DNA from 4 places in the Pseudoalteromonas sp. GW168-MNA-CIBAN-0100 genome. Region 4 is predicted to be linked to each of the others. Evidence: predicted binding sites of a transcription regulator. Region 4 holds the regulator's gene; each other region holds the start of a gene.
What was found. Region 4 encodes sigma-54, which starts transcription at its own class of promoters, with help from an activator protein. Its sites were predicted from a motif close to GTTGGCACGNNNNTNGNNT; they were not measured.

Region 1: AAEY62_RS03850 (EF-hand domain-containing protein) is a predicted target of sigma-54. The motif match lies at 1,356-1,374, and genes of this name have one in related genera.
Region 2: fliS (flagellar export chaperone FliS) is a predicted target of sigma-54. The motif match lies at 1,709-1,727, and genes of this name have one in related genera.
Region 3: AAEY62_RS17500 (amidase family protein) is a predicted target of sigma-54. The motif match lies at 1,836-1,854, and genes of this name have one in related genera.

The regions. Positions count from the first base shown of each region.
Region 1 is NZ_JBEOOL010000004.1:182,531-186,087, forward strand. Features, by position in the region: gene xthA (exodeoxyribonuclease III) at 1-517, opposite strand, end outside; gene AAEY62_RS03845 (hypothetical protein) at 758-1,189, shown strand; gene AAEY62_RS03850 (EF-hand domain-containing protein) at 1,416-1,937, shown strand; gene scpB (SMC-Scp complex subunit ScpB) at 2,089-2,679, shown strand; gene rluB (23S rRNA pseudouridine(2605) synthase RluB) at 2,676-3,548, shown strand.
Region 2 is NZ_JBEOOL010000016.1:34,963-38,519, reverse strand. Features, by position in the region: gene AAEY62_RS11290 (sigma-54 dependent transcriptional regulator) at 1-1,380, opposite strand, end outside; gene fliS (flagellar export chaperone FliS) at 1,825-2,226, shown strand; gene AAEY62_RS11280 (hypothetical protein) at 2,235-2,546, shown strand; gene fliD (flagellar filament capping protein FliD) at 2,689-3,557, opposite strand, start outside.
Region 3 is NZ_JBEOOL010000035.1:18,932-22,488, forward strand. Features, by position in the region: gene AAEY62_RS17495 (gamma-glutamyltransferase family protein) at 1-401, opposite strand, end outside; gene AAEY62_RS17500 (amidase family protein) at 398-1,600, opposite strand; gene AAEY62_RS17505 (putative 4-hydroxy-4-methyl-2-oxoglutarate aldolase) at 2,007-2,489, opposite strand; gene AAEY62_RS17510 (TetR/AcrR family transcriptional regulator) at 2,493-3,146, opposite strand; gene yddG (aromatic amino acid DMT transporter YddG) at 3,328-3,557, shown strand, end outside.
Region 4 is NZ_JBEOOL010000005.1:16,818-20,374, forward strand. Features, by position in the region: gene rapZ (RNase adapter RapZ) at 1-461, opposite strand, end outside; gene ptsN (PTS IIA-like nitrogen regulatory protein PtsN) at 480-932, opposite strand; gene hpf (ribosome hibernation promoting factor) at 937-1,224, opposite strand; gene AAEY62_RS03970 (RNA polymerase factor sigma-54) at 1,250-2,749, opposite strand; gene lptB (LPS export ABC transporter ATP-binding protein) at 2,819-3,544, opposite strand; gene lptA (lipopolysaccharide transport periplasmic protein LptA) at 3,541-3,557, opposite strand, start outside.

The sequences.
Region 1 (3,557 bases), on a different contig from region 4:
ACCAACGTTTAGCATTTACGTCGCCAATACCAATATCTAAATCGGTAGGTGATATGTTGATATCACCCATAACGATGACGTCTTGATCGGGTGTGTGATTGGTTTCAAGGTGTGTCATTAAATCTTTATAAAATTGACGTTTATAAGGGAATTTAGTTTCGTGATTAATATTATCACCTTGTGGGAAATAGCCATTCATGACAGTAAGGTCGCGACCGTTTTCTTGTTCAACAGTGACGCTTATCATGCGTTTTTGCGATTCATCTGTATCGGTGGCAAAACCTTTTAAGACCGATTTAGGCTCTTTTTTGCATAACATAGCTACGCCATAATGCGCTTTTTGACCATGAAAGTAGACGTGATATCCCATTTTTTGTACATCTTCTAATGGGAATGCTTCGTCGTGAACTTTAATCTCTTGCAAGCCAATAACGTCTGGTTGATGTTTGTCGATAATTGCTTGTAATTGGTGAAGACGAGCACGCAGACCATTGATATTGAAAGAAATCACTTTCATAAAATTTACCTTAAAATTGGTTCTATTTAATAGATTAAATTGTATCAGTAAATACGCGTACATAACATGACTGAATTGAGATAATAGCTGCGCAAATGTTGATCAAATGATGAGTAAAGTTTAAACATTGTGAATACAATATTAATTATTTAAATAAATAAAAAATTCAATTGAACTTAACTTTATTGAATATATAGTGCGCGAAATTCACTTTTTTAGCTCGTTCAAATAGGATCTCTCATGAAAACTCAACTACTTTTAGCCACTGCTTTACTAGCATCTGCAACTGCGTCAGCTCAAAGCAATACTTACTTTAGCCAAGATAACAAAATTGAGTCTAAGTTATGTGTACTAAGTGCAAACGAAGGCTTTAGCGTTGCTCGTAAAGAAGCTGCCCAGCACGGTGTTTACCTATCTCGTTTTTCTAAAAGCATTTTATGTAATGGTGAAGATATTCGTGATATTGCTAAAAAAACGACATTAAGCAACGCATCAGTTGAGAAAGTAGAAGTATTTGCAAAAGACGCCCAACAAGAAACTCAATTATGTATGACGGCTTTAAAACAAGGTTTAGCACCTGTTCGTCAAAAAATTGGTAACCTAAACTCATTAAAATGTAATGGTCAAAACGTTACTGAGTTTGTTAAACGCTACCAAAACGCAGCAATCTAATTGTTAGCTTAACTATATAAGTAAAATTGAAATGCCTGGTTTTTACCGGGCATTTTTTTGCAAAAATTACAAGGTTGTTTGCAAAGCTTGCAAGCTTAACTTATTGAAACTGTTTAATAAATATACCGACCGAGATTAAGTTATTGATTATTATAAGTTAACTATTATTGGCATTGGATTTGTATTAGTTAAAGTGACATTTAATTAATTACGAAGGATACGTCTTATGAAAAAGTTAACATTAGCAGCCACTATTTTAGCATCATTAAGCCTAGCGGCTTGTTCATCTAATCAAGGTCTTGAAAGAATAGACAGTGACTTTGCAAGTTTAGATAATGATAGCGATGGCTACATCTCAAAAGTTGAAGCTGATGACGATAGCATTTGGGGCCATTTTTCAAATATTGATACCAATATGGATAACGAAATTAGCCGCAAAGAATTTAACACTTATATGAAGCTTAATAATGGCAAAGTAGCCACTGATTCTGAAGTAAGTGAGTCGGCATTTAAAGCTGAAATTGCTAAATTCGATAAAATTGAAAGCAGTTTTTCAAGCTTAGATAACGACAGCAATGGCTATATCTCGGTAGTTGAAGGTAACGATGATGATATTTCAAATCATTTTGGTTACATGGATAAAAACCAAGATAAGCGCATCAGTAAAAGCGAGTTTATGGGTTACATTAAAAAATACGGTAACGCAGTAGCTGAAGATGATGCATTAGAAGCTTTTAAAAGTAACTAATAGTTACCATTTTAGTAAGTAAGATTAAAGCCAGTGCTAGTCACTGGCTTTTTTGTGTTTTAAATTTAGTTATTTGATAGATATATTTTCCTAGTTTGGTGTTGTTCTGTCATAATAGATGGCTGTGTATTTTTATTTGTTAAGAGTGTGTATGGCGGGTCGGCGAATTAGTGATGAACAACTAGTTGAGATCATTGAAGCAGCTATTTTTGTTGCAGATAAGCCTGTTAGTAAACGCCACCTCAAAGACATCGTATTAATAGATTTAGCTATTTCTATGGCACGAATAAATGACGCAATAGATACAATACAAGAACATTTTCAAACTCGTGGTATTCGCTTAGTTGAAGTGGGTAGTGGGTATCGGTTTCAGGCATGCAGTAGTTTAAGCCCTTGGTTAAATAACTTGTGGCAAGAACGCGCACCAAAATACTCGCGTGCTTTACTGGAAACATTATCACTTATTGCATACAGGCAGCCCATTACACGCGGCGAAATTGAGCAAGTAAGAGGTGTTACTACGGGTTCGAATATTATTAAAACCTTACTCGAAAGAGAGTGGGTTAAAGTGGTAGGGCATAAAGAGGTTCCGGGAAAGCCGGCTTTATATGCAACTACTAAGCAATTTTTAGATTATTTTTCGTTAACTGGACTTGAAAATTTACCTGCGTTGCCAACAGAGCAGCAAAGTAAAATTAACCAGTTATTGAGCGATCCTTCTGTGAGAGAACCATCCGAATGAGTATTATACAAGGTGAAAAGTTACAAAAAGTCTTAGCCCGTGCAGGCGTAGGCTCACGCCGTGAAATGGAAAAATACATTGACGCAAACCGCGTTAGTGTAAACGGTAAAGTGGCAAAGTTAGGTGACCGTGTTGAAGAAACCGATTTGATTCGTGTTGACGGACACAGTGTAAAAATCGAAGAAAAAGCAGACCGAATCTGTCGTGTGATTATGTATAACAAACCAGAAGGTGAGTTAAGCACACGTAAAGATCCTGAAGGGCGTCGTACTGTATTTGACCGACTTCCTCGTATTGATGGCGATCGCTGGATTGCGGTTGGTCGATTAGACGTCAATACATCGGGTTTAATGCTTTTTACAAACGATGGTGAACTAGCAAACCGTTTAATGCACCCAAGCTATGAAGTAGAGCGTGAATACTCTGCACGTGTATTTGGTGAAGTAACCAATGAAACGGTTAAAAACTTACTACGTGGTGTTGAGCTTGAAGATGGTCCAGCCAAATTCACGACTGTAACCCCTATGGGTGGCGAAGGCGTTAACCGTTGGTTTAACGTAACGTTAAATGAAGGGCGTAACCGTGAAGTTCGTCGTTTATGGCAGTCTCAAGATGCGGAAGTATCTCGTCTTATTCGTATTCGTTACGGTAAACTAGAGCTTGATAAGCGCGTGCCACAAGGTGGTTGGATGGAGTATGATTTAGAAACAGTAAACTACTTGCGTAAAACCGTTAAATTAGGCCGCGAAACACAAACTAAGCTTTCTGTTATGCCTGAAAAACGCAAAGATAAACGCGCTAAAATCAACCAAATTCGTAAAGCAGTTAAAAAACACAATCAGCGTGTTAAGCCGACTAAACGTAAATAATCAATTAGT
Region 2 (3,557 bases), on a different contig from region 4:
ACCTAGTATTTCTGCAGCGCGAGCTACAACGTAATCATAGCGCTCTAACGCTTGGGTTATTAAGCTAATTTCAAGTTCGGCTAAATAATCTTTAAGTTCAATACCATCATCTGGCAATAGCCCACTACCCGTTTGGCTAAACTCAGCGTCTGGCTCACTTTCGTAATCGCTAAAACCGGTGCTAAATATGTCGTTAAAAGCGTCTTTTTCCATTAACTCTTCAGGGTATTCTGGTTCGTAGGCTTCAACTTCAATGTAACGATATTTATTAGGTAAATCGGGAATATCAACCACTTTTTCAGGAAACATAATAACCATACGTTCCACTAAGTTAGCAAGCTCACGAATATTACCAGGCCAAGCATGTTCTTTTAAGCTCTCAACAGCGCGCTCGGTAAACTTAGCGGTAGAACCTGTTTGGTCGTTAACACGGCGCATTAACTCTTTTAAAAGCAGCGGAATATCATCAGCACGTTCACTAAGCGATGGGTTTTCGATAGGAAATACATTTAAGCGGTAATATAAATCTTCCCTAAAACTCCCCTCTTCAATCATTGTTTCTAGGTTACGATGCGTGGCTGCAATAACGCGTACATCAGCTTGGATAGCCTTTGTACCACCAACACGTTCGTAACTTCGCTCTTGCAATACTCGCAGCAACTTAACTTGCATTTGCAGTGGCATATCGCCTATTTCATCTAAAAATAGCGTCCCGCCTTGAGCTAGTTCAAACCGCCCTTTACGAGCCGATATAGCACCAGTAAACGCGCCTTTTTCGTGGCCAAATAGTTCACTTTCGAGCAGTTCTGCCGGTATAGCACCACAGTTAACTGGTACAAACGGTCCATTAATACGCTTTGAAAGCAGGTGTACATTACGGGCAACCACTTCTTTACCTGTGCCTGATTCGCCTAAAATTAAAACATTAGCGTCGGTTTTTGCCACTTGTTCAATTAAAAAGCGAACATCTTTTACGGCATCTGTTTCACCAACTAGCCCATCAAAAATTTTATGCGGTTTAGTATGCTTATGCTCATTAGGCAGCATACGCTGATACTGCTGGCAATCGTGAAGTAACTGAGTTGTCACTTCGTGATTAAATGGCTCGCAAATAAGCCCCACCACATTAGCTATACTTAATAGTGGTTTTAGCGTTTCGCCAATTAATAAAAACGGTAATGTTGGATAGCGTTTAATTAAGCTTTCGTGGTCAAGTGATTGCAACGCTCCTAAAATAATCATGCATTCTTGCTGCTGATATTTTTTGCATTCTTGTTCAAAGCAGTCTTCGCTTAATAGTTGAGCAGCTTCACCAATAAAGCCAAGTGAAGCATTTAATCCTATTGCGCGGTTGTTATTATTATCTAAAATCAAGATCATATTTAGCGAGCCGTACTTTCACTAATTTGTATAATTAGTTAAATTGTAAGCCAGTTCAGCATGGATGCAAGTGGTAGCGGCAGTTTTTTGACATAAACGCCAAAAAACAGGCGGGCTAGTTAAGTCAATCATACTTAATAGTTAATCATTAAGTATGAGTTGTAGTTTTAACTTAGTTATTACTCAGCGATTACTTAACGATTACCTAAATACAACTTAGCCTTAAAAATTAATTTACTCGGCAATAAAAATGCTATTGTTAGTAAATAAACTCAATTATAAATTTAAGTTGAAGTTACAAATGCCGATACATAGATAAGTGAAAATGCTTGGCATTAATATTGCTTTGTTCTTATAAAAGTATAAAAGCTTTATTGATTTTTTATATAAGTTTTTATAATCGCTTTCACATAATTTTATCGTTTTAAATTTTAGGATTTTCCCATGGCTCATGTCTCAGTAAAAAAATACGGTCAAGTTCGTGCCAGTAGTATTGCCGAAATGGCTCCTTACGAACAAATAAACCTTATATTCAGTAATATTATCGGTCGCTTAGCAGCAACAAAAGGGTTTATTGAGCGCAAAGAAATACAAAAAAAAGGTGAAAACATTTCAGCCTGTGTTTTATTATTTGGTGCCCTACAAGACGCACTTAATTTAGAAGTAGAACAAGACCCTAGTATTTCTAACAATTTATTGGCACTTTACGATTACTGCCAACGCCGTTTAACGCAAGCTAACTTAAACAACGATATTGAAGCCATTATTGAAGTATCAAGTATTGTTAAAGAAATTAAAGAAGGCTGGGATAACATTCCGCTAGATCAACGAAACCCTGCGGTTTAATTTAAATTATGGACTCGCAAACATCTTCAGAGCCACTAACTAACTACTCTGAGCTCATACAAACGTTGCTTAGTAAAATTGAAGTGTTAGTAAATGATAATAATGCAGACGAAACTCAGCCTTTTTTAGACACTTTAAATACTAAACTAAAGCAATGGTGCGAAAGTAGTGAAGGTCCAAGCGCAGAGCAATTAGAATTAATTCAGTTTCGTATAAATACTATTTTAGTAAAAGCAAATAGTGCAAAAAACGAATCATCTAAAGCTATTATTAAACATAAAAAGTCTGGTAAGGCCATTAAAGCTTATAAAAACACCTAGTAAACAGACCTAATAAACGACCTTTATTCTAACTAAATACATGGCTATAGCTTACTATTTGAATCAAAGAATAATACACAAAAAACCGCTAAATTTAAACTTAGCGGTTTTTTATTGATTCGTAATACCTTTAACTCAGCTCTTAATTTGATTGCCTAACTACGCCTGGCATGTTCTCTAATTGAGCTTGGACATAGCTGCTGGTGTTATTAAGGCTCGCTACTAATAAATCCATCGCATTATACTGAGCATATAGTCGAGATGATAGCGACTCCATTTTACTGGCAAGGCTCACGCGCTGATCATCTAAATCATCAAGTTGGTTCGTTTTACTGTCGATTCGATTTTGAATAATGCCGTCAGAATCTGTATAAAAGCTCATTAGCTCATCAAACGACTGTGCAAAGCCATCATCGTCATCACCTACAAAAAACTGCTGCACTAAATTTACATTAGCGTCTATTTGCTCGTCGAGTGTTTCTGTATTTAGGGTTAAAACACCGTAGCGGTCTGTTTCTACACCTAATTGCGAAAGTGATAATGAGTTACCATCTCCTAAATCAACTGACTCAGTGATTTCACTACGTAACTTTGACATAACACCACGAAGTAGTGAGTCACCAGCCATAACACCTACACCATCAGTACTAGACGCACCTAAATTTTTACTAAGTTCAAGCAGATCATTGTAACTTTCAATAAAATTCTCTAGCCCAGATTTTATATTATTGTTATTTTCGGTAACCGATATATCACTAATATCGTCATCAACATCATGTAATTTTTTAGCTGTTATATCCACGCCATCAATTACATTACTAAATTCATTAGTATTACTTGATACAGTTAGCGTGCCATCAATCGTTATTTGTGCGTTTTGCGCAGCGTTTACTTCAGTAAGGTTAGTAGTGTGATTGGCTGGGTCTGCGTCTGACACATCATAAGCTAACCGAGATAGGCCACCTGTATCAGTATTATTACCGTCATCGTCTTGTACGGTTATTGTAATTG
Region 3 (3,557 bases), on a different contig from region 4:
CCCTCGCGAGCAAGTGCAATGGCGGGCGCTAAAATTTTTGACAGTGGCAGTGCTGCGTGTTCATCTAGCTCAAGGGCTTTTTGCCAACCGCGTATTGTACCCGCTTGAGTCAATGCGCTTAGTCCGCCGCGCTCTGGTATTTGTGTGAGCGTGTTATAAGCACTTGTATTACTTGCAGCTCGGCCGCAGGCGTCAATAGCGATGGGCGTTTTTTGGTTTGGGTTATCGATAAGCCAAAAGCTATCGCCACCAATTGAGTTCATATGTGGATATACAACGCTAATAGCAGCGGCAGCGGCTACCATAGCCTCGGTGGCTGTACCGCCTTGTTTTAGTATATTTATACCCGCCTCAGTGGCCGAAAAATGAGACGCGGTAAATGCAATGTTGTGTGTGGTCATGCCGGTGTGTCCTGTTTAAAGTGTGCAGCAAGGTGCTTAACGCAAGCAAGTAGGCTTTTATCGTTACCGTGGCTCATCATTAATGAAAAACCATACGGATGATCATTTGCTAAATCAGCCAGCGGTAAATGCACTTGCGCTGAGCCACTAAGTCCTGCAATTGCCGAAAGCGTAATAATTTGCATGCGTAAGGCGCTTGTGTCGGCGCCTAATTTAGGTGCGGTTGTGGGGGTGGTTGGCAAAAATAAACAGCTGTTTGTATTTAGGTTTTTAGCTATTAGTGTTTGCCATTGGGTTTGTACTTTTAGTGCTTCTTGTTCTTCTTGATCAGTTAGGGCAAGCGCCATATTAAAACGTGCCGCAATTGCTGGAGCAAACTGGGGAAGTTGCCCCGGCAATTGAAGCCAATCTTTATGCGTTTTTGCGATTGCTCGCCCTTGCAGTACTCTAAAACTATCAGCAAGTTCATTTAATAAGTTGCTGTTAGGTAGTTCAAATTCTTTATGGTGCTTAAAATTAGGCTTGGTTTTTTCAAGTAATTGTTTAAGTGGGGCTTGTAAAGCAGGGTCAACGAGTTCAAATAACGGCTCGCAAATAACTAAGGTATCAACGTTATTAATAGCTTGATTTGGTAGCAGTACATTACCTACATCGCTTAATAGCTCGGCGCTTTGGGTAAGCCAACCTATGGTATCAAAAGGCGGAGCCAACGGTATTAGGCCGTCTTTTTCAATCACGTTATGGCTTGGCCTTATGCCATATAAACCACAATAGCTGGCGGGTATTCTAATTGAGCCGCCGGTGTCGGTGCCTAAGCCAGTATCAGCTAAGTTTGCAGCAACGGATGCAGCAGACCCCATACTCGAACCACCGCAAGCATGCCCTTTTAATTTAGGATTTTGCGCAGCGCCATAATGTATATTATTACCCTCTAAGCTATAAGCCAGTTCGTCAGTATGGGTAAAGCCTATAAAGTTACAACCAGCGGTCATGAGCTTATTAACCGAGCTTGCCGTATTTTGAGCCGGTTTAGCTGTTTTAAACCAGTGTGGGTTGCCTGCGCTGTTACGCTCGCCCTTTACTGCAAATACATCTTTTACAGCTAAGCGATTGTTTGCAAGCACCCCAGAGTGGTTTGTTTGCCACAGGGTAGGACCGTGATTGCAAAATATACCTTTGTTGTTTTTTTTATCACTCATTTGCAGCTCATTATTATAAAACTGACCAAGTACTTACTTATTAAGTTAAGAGTGATTAAAAAGCGGGCTGGTTATTATTATAAATACCAATTTTATTAAAAACATGTTCATTCTATCGGATTAAATAGCGCATTCACTGCGTCATTTTCTTCGCGTTATAATAGATCACTAATTTAATGCAATTGCTAAAGCTGTGCTTTTTAATCGGTAGTTTTGATTTTATAGTGCTTAGACTAAGCAAGAGGAATGCCATAAATTAAAACCCTGTCCAACTGGTCAGGTTTTGTTGGGTTGTATGAGATTTGTAAATGTGGGCTATAAAAATAGTGAGATTAAAATGAGCTAAAACAAACCAACTTGGTGCGTAGGTGCACCAAGTTGGTCTCTATTTATATGGTTTTGAGTGCTAAATAAGCGGTGTTTTACTGATGATTAAACCATTAATATCGGCGTAAACCCAATCGTTAGGTTCAATAGTGGTGCTAAGCATGGTAACAGCTTGGTTTTTATCACCAAAGCCGCGCTTTAAGGTACTACGCGGTGTAGAGCCTAGCGCCATTACAGGTAAGTTCATTGTGGCGAGTATTTCAATATCTCGGCAACAGCCATTTATTATTACGCCTTCCCAGCCATTATTTAGGGCACGCTCAGCCATAATATCGCCTATAAATGCAAAGCGTTTGCTCGCAAAACCGTTTATAACCAATACTTTACCTTCACCATTTTCATGCAATATATCGGCGGCAAAAGAGTTGTCTTCTGGGCAGGTAACGGTAACTACTTTGCCATAAAACGTGGTTTTTTTACCAAAGTGATAAAGGCCGCTGTCTGCTACTTGTACGTTATCGCGATGATCGTCAAATAAATCGGGAGTAGTAAAGGATGTCATGGGTTAAGTCTCACTTTGCTCAGGTATTTTAAGACCAATACCTTTTAAAATTATGTGGGCAATTGATTGCGTAATTTGTGCCACATCGGTTTCGTCGTACTCTAATTTGTTCATTACGAGTAAAACCTCAGCCTGAAAGTCGGCGTAATATTGCGTGGTAGACCAAATAGTAAAAAGCAAATGGTAGGGATCAACCTTATCCATTTTATCTGCGTCCATCCATGCTTGAAGTACATCAACCTTTTGTTTAACCCAAGGGCGGGTATTGGTTCTAAAGTAGTTTTGTAAATAAGGGGCACCGCGCAGTATTTCACTAGCAAATAAGCGAGATTGCATTGGCTGATTTACGGCCAGTATTACTTTGCTTTTAATATAGTTATAAAGCACGGTAGCTGGATCGTCGTTAATTGTGACGTTATCGAGCCCTAAGTTCCAATTAGCTATTATGCGGTCGATCACAGACTCGTACAGACCATCCTTACTTTTAAAGTAATACAAAATATTAGCTTTTGGCACCTGCGCTTCTTTAGCAACCATGCTCATACTTGCTCCGTCGTAACCTAGTTGCGAAAACAATTGCTCGGCGGCATCTAAAATTAGTTTTTGGTTTTTCTCGCGTGTCACTTCTTTTTTATTTGGTTTTATTTGTGTGGTCATTGTTGAGTTTGCGTGTTTAACGTATTGATTGATTGTAGCTTTACTGACCAAAAGGTCAATTACTAAAAAGGGTGAATGTTAAAAACAGGCGAGAGGTTTAAGCTATTAACTTTAATTGTTTAATTAAATAATTACTGTTAGTTTAGTTTCAAATTTACGAGTAGTACTTTTGGATTGGCAAATGGATTTTATAAGCAAAAATAAATATACACTATATGGAGTCGCTGCAATATTACTGTGGAGTTGCTTAGTTGCATTACTACGGGATATTTCTGAGTTGTTTAGCCCCATTGGTGGTGCTGCGGCTATGTATTCTGTCAGTGCGATATTTTTAATTTTGGTTATGGGAGTGCCCAAGTTTAGTAGTTTTTCGAAACGCTACTTGGTAGTAGGTACTTTATTATTTGTATC
Region 4 (3,557 bases):
CCTAAAATCTTTTCACGAATAGATTCAGCGAGTTGATGAACACTCAAATCAGTCGTGTCTATCATAAAGTCGGCGCGGGTGATTAATACATCAAGTAATTCTTTTTCTTTTTTGATGGCTAAATCAAGAGGCAACGAGTCAATTGATAGTGGGTGTAATCTACGAGTTTCAGAAAAACGTTTTATCAATGTTTGATCGTCGCTATCTAAATAAAATAACGTAGGGTTTGCAAAGCCTGGCAAGTATTCAAGAATATCGTTAAATTCATCTTGTTGTTTAGGGATGTTCCGTACATCAATGCTAACAGCAATTTTATCGTAGCTATCAGACACACTGCGAACTAATGAAGGAAGCAAGTTAACTGGAATATTATCTACGCAATAATAACCTAAATCTTCTACAATGCGTAAAGCAACCGACTTTCCAGAACCAGAACGGCCGCTTATGATAATTAACTCCATTTAACACCCTTTATAAAACTATGATTGATTGACAATAACTTGGTAAAGCTCAGTATCTGATTTTGCACTGCGTAACTGTTTACAAAAATCTTTGTTGTTTAGTTTATCAGCAATGGTTGCTAGAGTCTTTAAGTGCTGCTGGTTATCGCCATCTGGTACGATGAGTGCGACGAAAATATCAACAGGGCGATTATCGATTGCATCAAAATTTATTGGAGTTTCGCTAACGAGTACTAAAGCCAAAGGCTCTTCTGCACCGCTCATTCTTCCATGAGGAATGGCAATGCCACGCCCTATACCTGTACTACCCAATTTTTCTCTGCTCATTAAAGCATTAAGAATATCTTGTTGCGGTAAATACGGAAGTTTGTCGTGAGCAAGTTCGCTAATGAACTCTAAAATTCTTTTTTTGCTATTAAAAAGGACCGCAGCTTTGCTGCAGTCCTGGCATATAAGTGAGCTTAATTTCATCATATTAGTGTCGAGCAAGCTTCTCTTTGTGTTTAATTACTTGTCGATCGAGCTTGTCGATCAACGAGTCAATGGCGGCATACATATCTTGATGTTCTGTAGAGGCAAATAACTCAGCACCGCTTACGTGTATGGTGGCTTCTGCTTTTTGATTTAATTTTTCTACATCGAGAATGACATGAACATTATTAATATGATCAGAGTGTCTTTCTAGCTTCGCAAATTTGGTATTAATATAGTCTCTTAGTGAATCGGTTAATTCTACGTGACGACCAGTTAAGTTTAGTTGCATAAGCATTACCCTCTTTTTTTGCGTCTTAAATCAAACTTTTACGTTGATTTGACGGTGGAATAGCCAGAGATTCGCGGTATTTTGCGATTGTACGTCTCGCTACTTTAATTCCTTGCTCAGCCAATATATCCGCTATTTTGCTATCACTCAATGGTTTTGCTGAGTTTTCTGCTGCGATTAATTTTCGGATAAGCGCACGGATTGCTGTAGATGAACATTCACCACCGTTTTCGGTGCTTACATGGCTTGAGAAAAAGTATTTAAGCTCAAATATACCACGGGGTGTGTGCATATACTTTTGGGTTGTTACGCGCGAAATTGTTGATTCGTGCATTTCTACCATTTCAGCAACATCATTTAAAACCATTGGTTTCATGGCTTCAGGACCGTGTTCAAAAAAGCCTTGTTGTTGCTTAACAATACAATTTGTTACTTTTAATAGCGTGTCGTTTCTACTTTCTAAGCTTTTAATAAACCATTTAGCTTCTTGTAAATGCGAGCGAATAAACTGGCTGTCACCACTGGATTTTACAGTGCGAGACATTGCCGCGTATTGGCTATTAACACGAATTTTAGGCATGCTGTCTGGGTTTAACTCAACAACCCAGCGGCCTTTAATTTTTTTAACTGACACATCAGGAATAACATACTCAGATTCTTCTCTTACAATAGTATCTGCAGGTTTAGGGCTTAGAGTATGTATTAATGTCATTACTTCCTTAAGCTCTTCTTCTTTGAGCTTAGTTTTCTTCATTAATGTACGATAGTCACGAGCAGCTAATAAATCAATATGCTCGGTTAAAATCATTTTTGTTTCATTAATGTAAGGTGTTTCTTTATCAAACTGGTTAAGCTGAATACACAAACACTCTTGTAAACTACGTGCAGCAATACCAACAGGATCAAACAGTTGGATGCGTTTTAATACAGCTTCAATTTCATCAAGTTCGACTTCGTTATCATCTTCGTTTTCTTGATTAAAGCTTTCTAAAATCTCTTCGCAGCTTAGTGTTAAAATACCTGAATCATCGACGGCTTCTACAATCGCAATAGCAATAGCTTCGTCTGTAGGGCTAAATGGCGTTAGTTGTAACTGCCACATTAAATACTCATGGAGCGTTTCAGTAGAGGCGCCTTGGTATATTGATTCGTCTTCAGGCATCGGACCCGATGATGCTGCTGGGGCGGCACTCATGTACTCATCCCAACTAACATCCATAGCCATGTCGTCACTTAGCGTGTCTTTTGCAAGTGCTTCACCACTATCTTGTTCGTATTCACTTGGAGCATCATCGGCAGATGCGCTAACAGTTATGTCATCTGTATCTGCTTTTTGCTCGTTTTTACCTGCAGCGTCTTCTGAATAGTCTGCTTCTTCAACCTCTAATAGCGGGTTGCTGTCGAGAGCTTCTTGTATTTCTTGCTGGAGATCCAATGTACTGAGTTGCAACAAACGAATAGCTTGTTGCAGCTGTGGAGTCATTGTAAGTTGCTGGCCCATGCGCAGCTGTAGTGATTGCCTCATGTATCTCTAACAATCCTTTTATGTTGTTATAATTAATACTAGCAGATGCTTAAAGACATGGCGTAAATGTTACAGCCTAAATTGCTCGCCTAAGTAAACATCGCGTACTGTTTTATCATTTAATACGTGTTCTGGAGTACCTGATGCAATCAGCTCCCCATGAGAAACAATGTAGGCTTTTTCACAAACATCAAGGGTTTCTCTTACGTTATGATCGGTAATTAATACACCAATCCCACGATTTTTAAGATGTTCTATTATTTTCTTTATATCTAATACCGAAATCGGGTCAACACCTGCAAATGGTTCATCCAGTAATATAAATTTAGGATCTGCTGCCAGGGCACGTGCTATTTCAACACGACGACGTTCGCCTCCTGACAATGCCATACCTTGGCTATCACGAATGTGTTGTATGCTAAATTCATCTAATAATTTATCGAGAGTGTCTTCTCTAGCTTGTTTATTTAACTCTTTGCGCGTTTCTAAAATGGCCATTAAGTTTTGATAAACAGTCAGCTTTCTGAATATTGAAGACTCTTGCGGTAAGTAGCCAATGCCTAATCTAGCACGACTATGCATAGGTAAAAGAGTAATATCGTTATCGTCTATCGATATTTTACCTTTGTCGCTAGGTACAAGTCCTACTATCATATAAAACGTGGTGGTTTTACCTGCGCCGTTAGGGCCAAGTAAGCCAACAATACTGCCAGCTTTGACTTCAAGGCCGACGTTTTTTACAACTTCACGGCCTTTATAGCTCTTTGCTAATAGCTCTGCTTTTAATGTGCTCATGGTTGACCTTTGT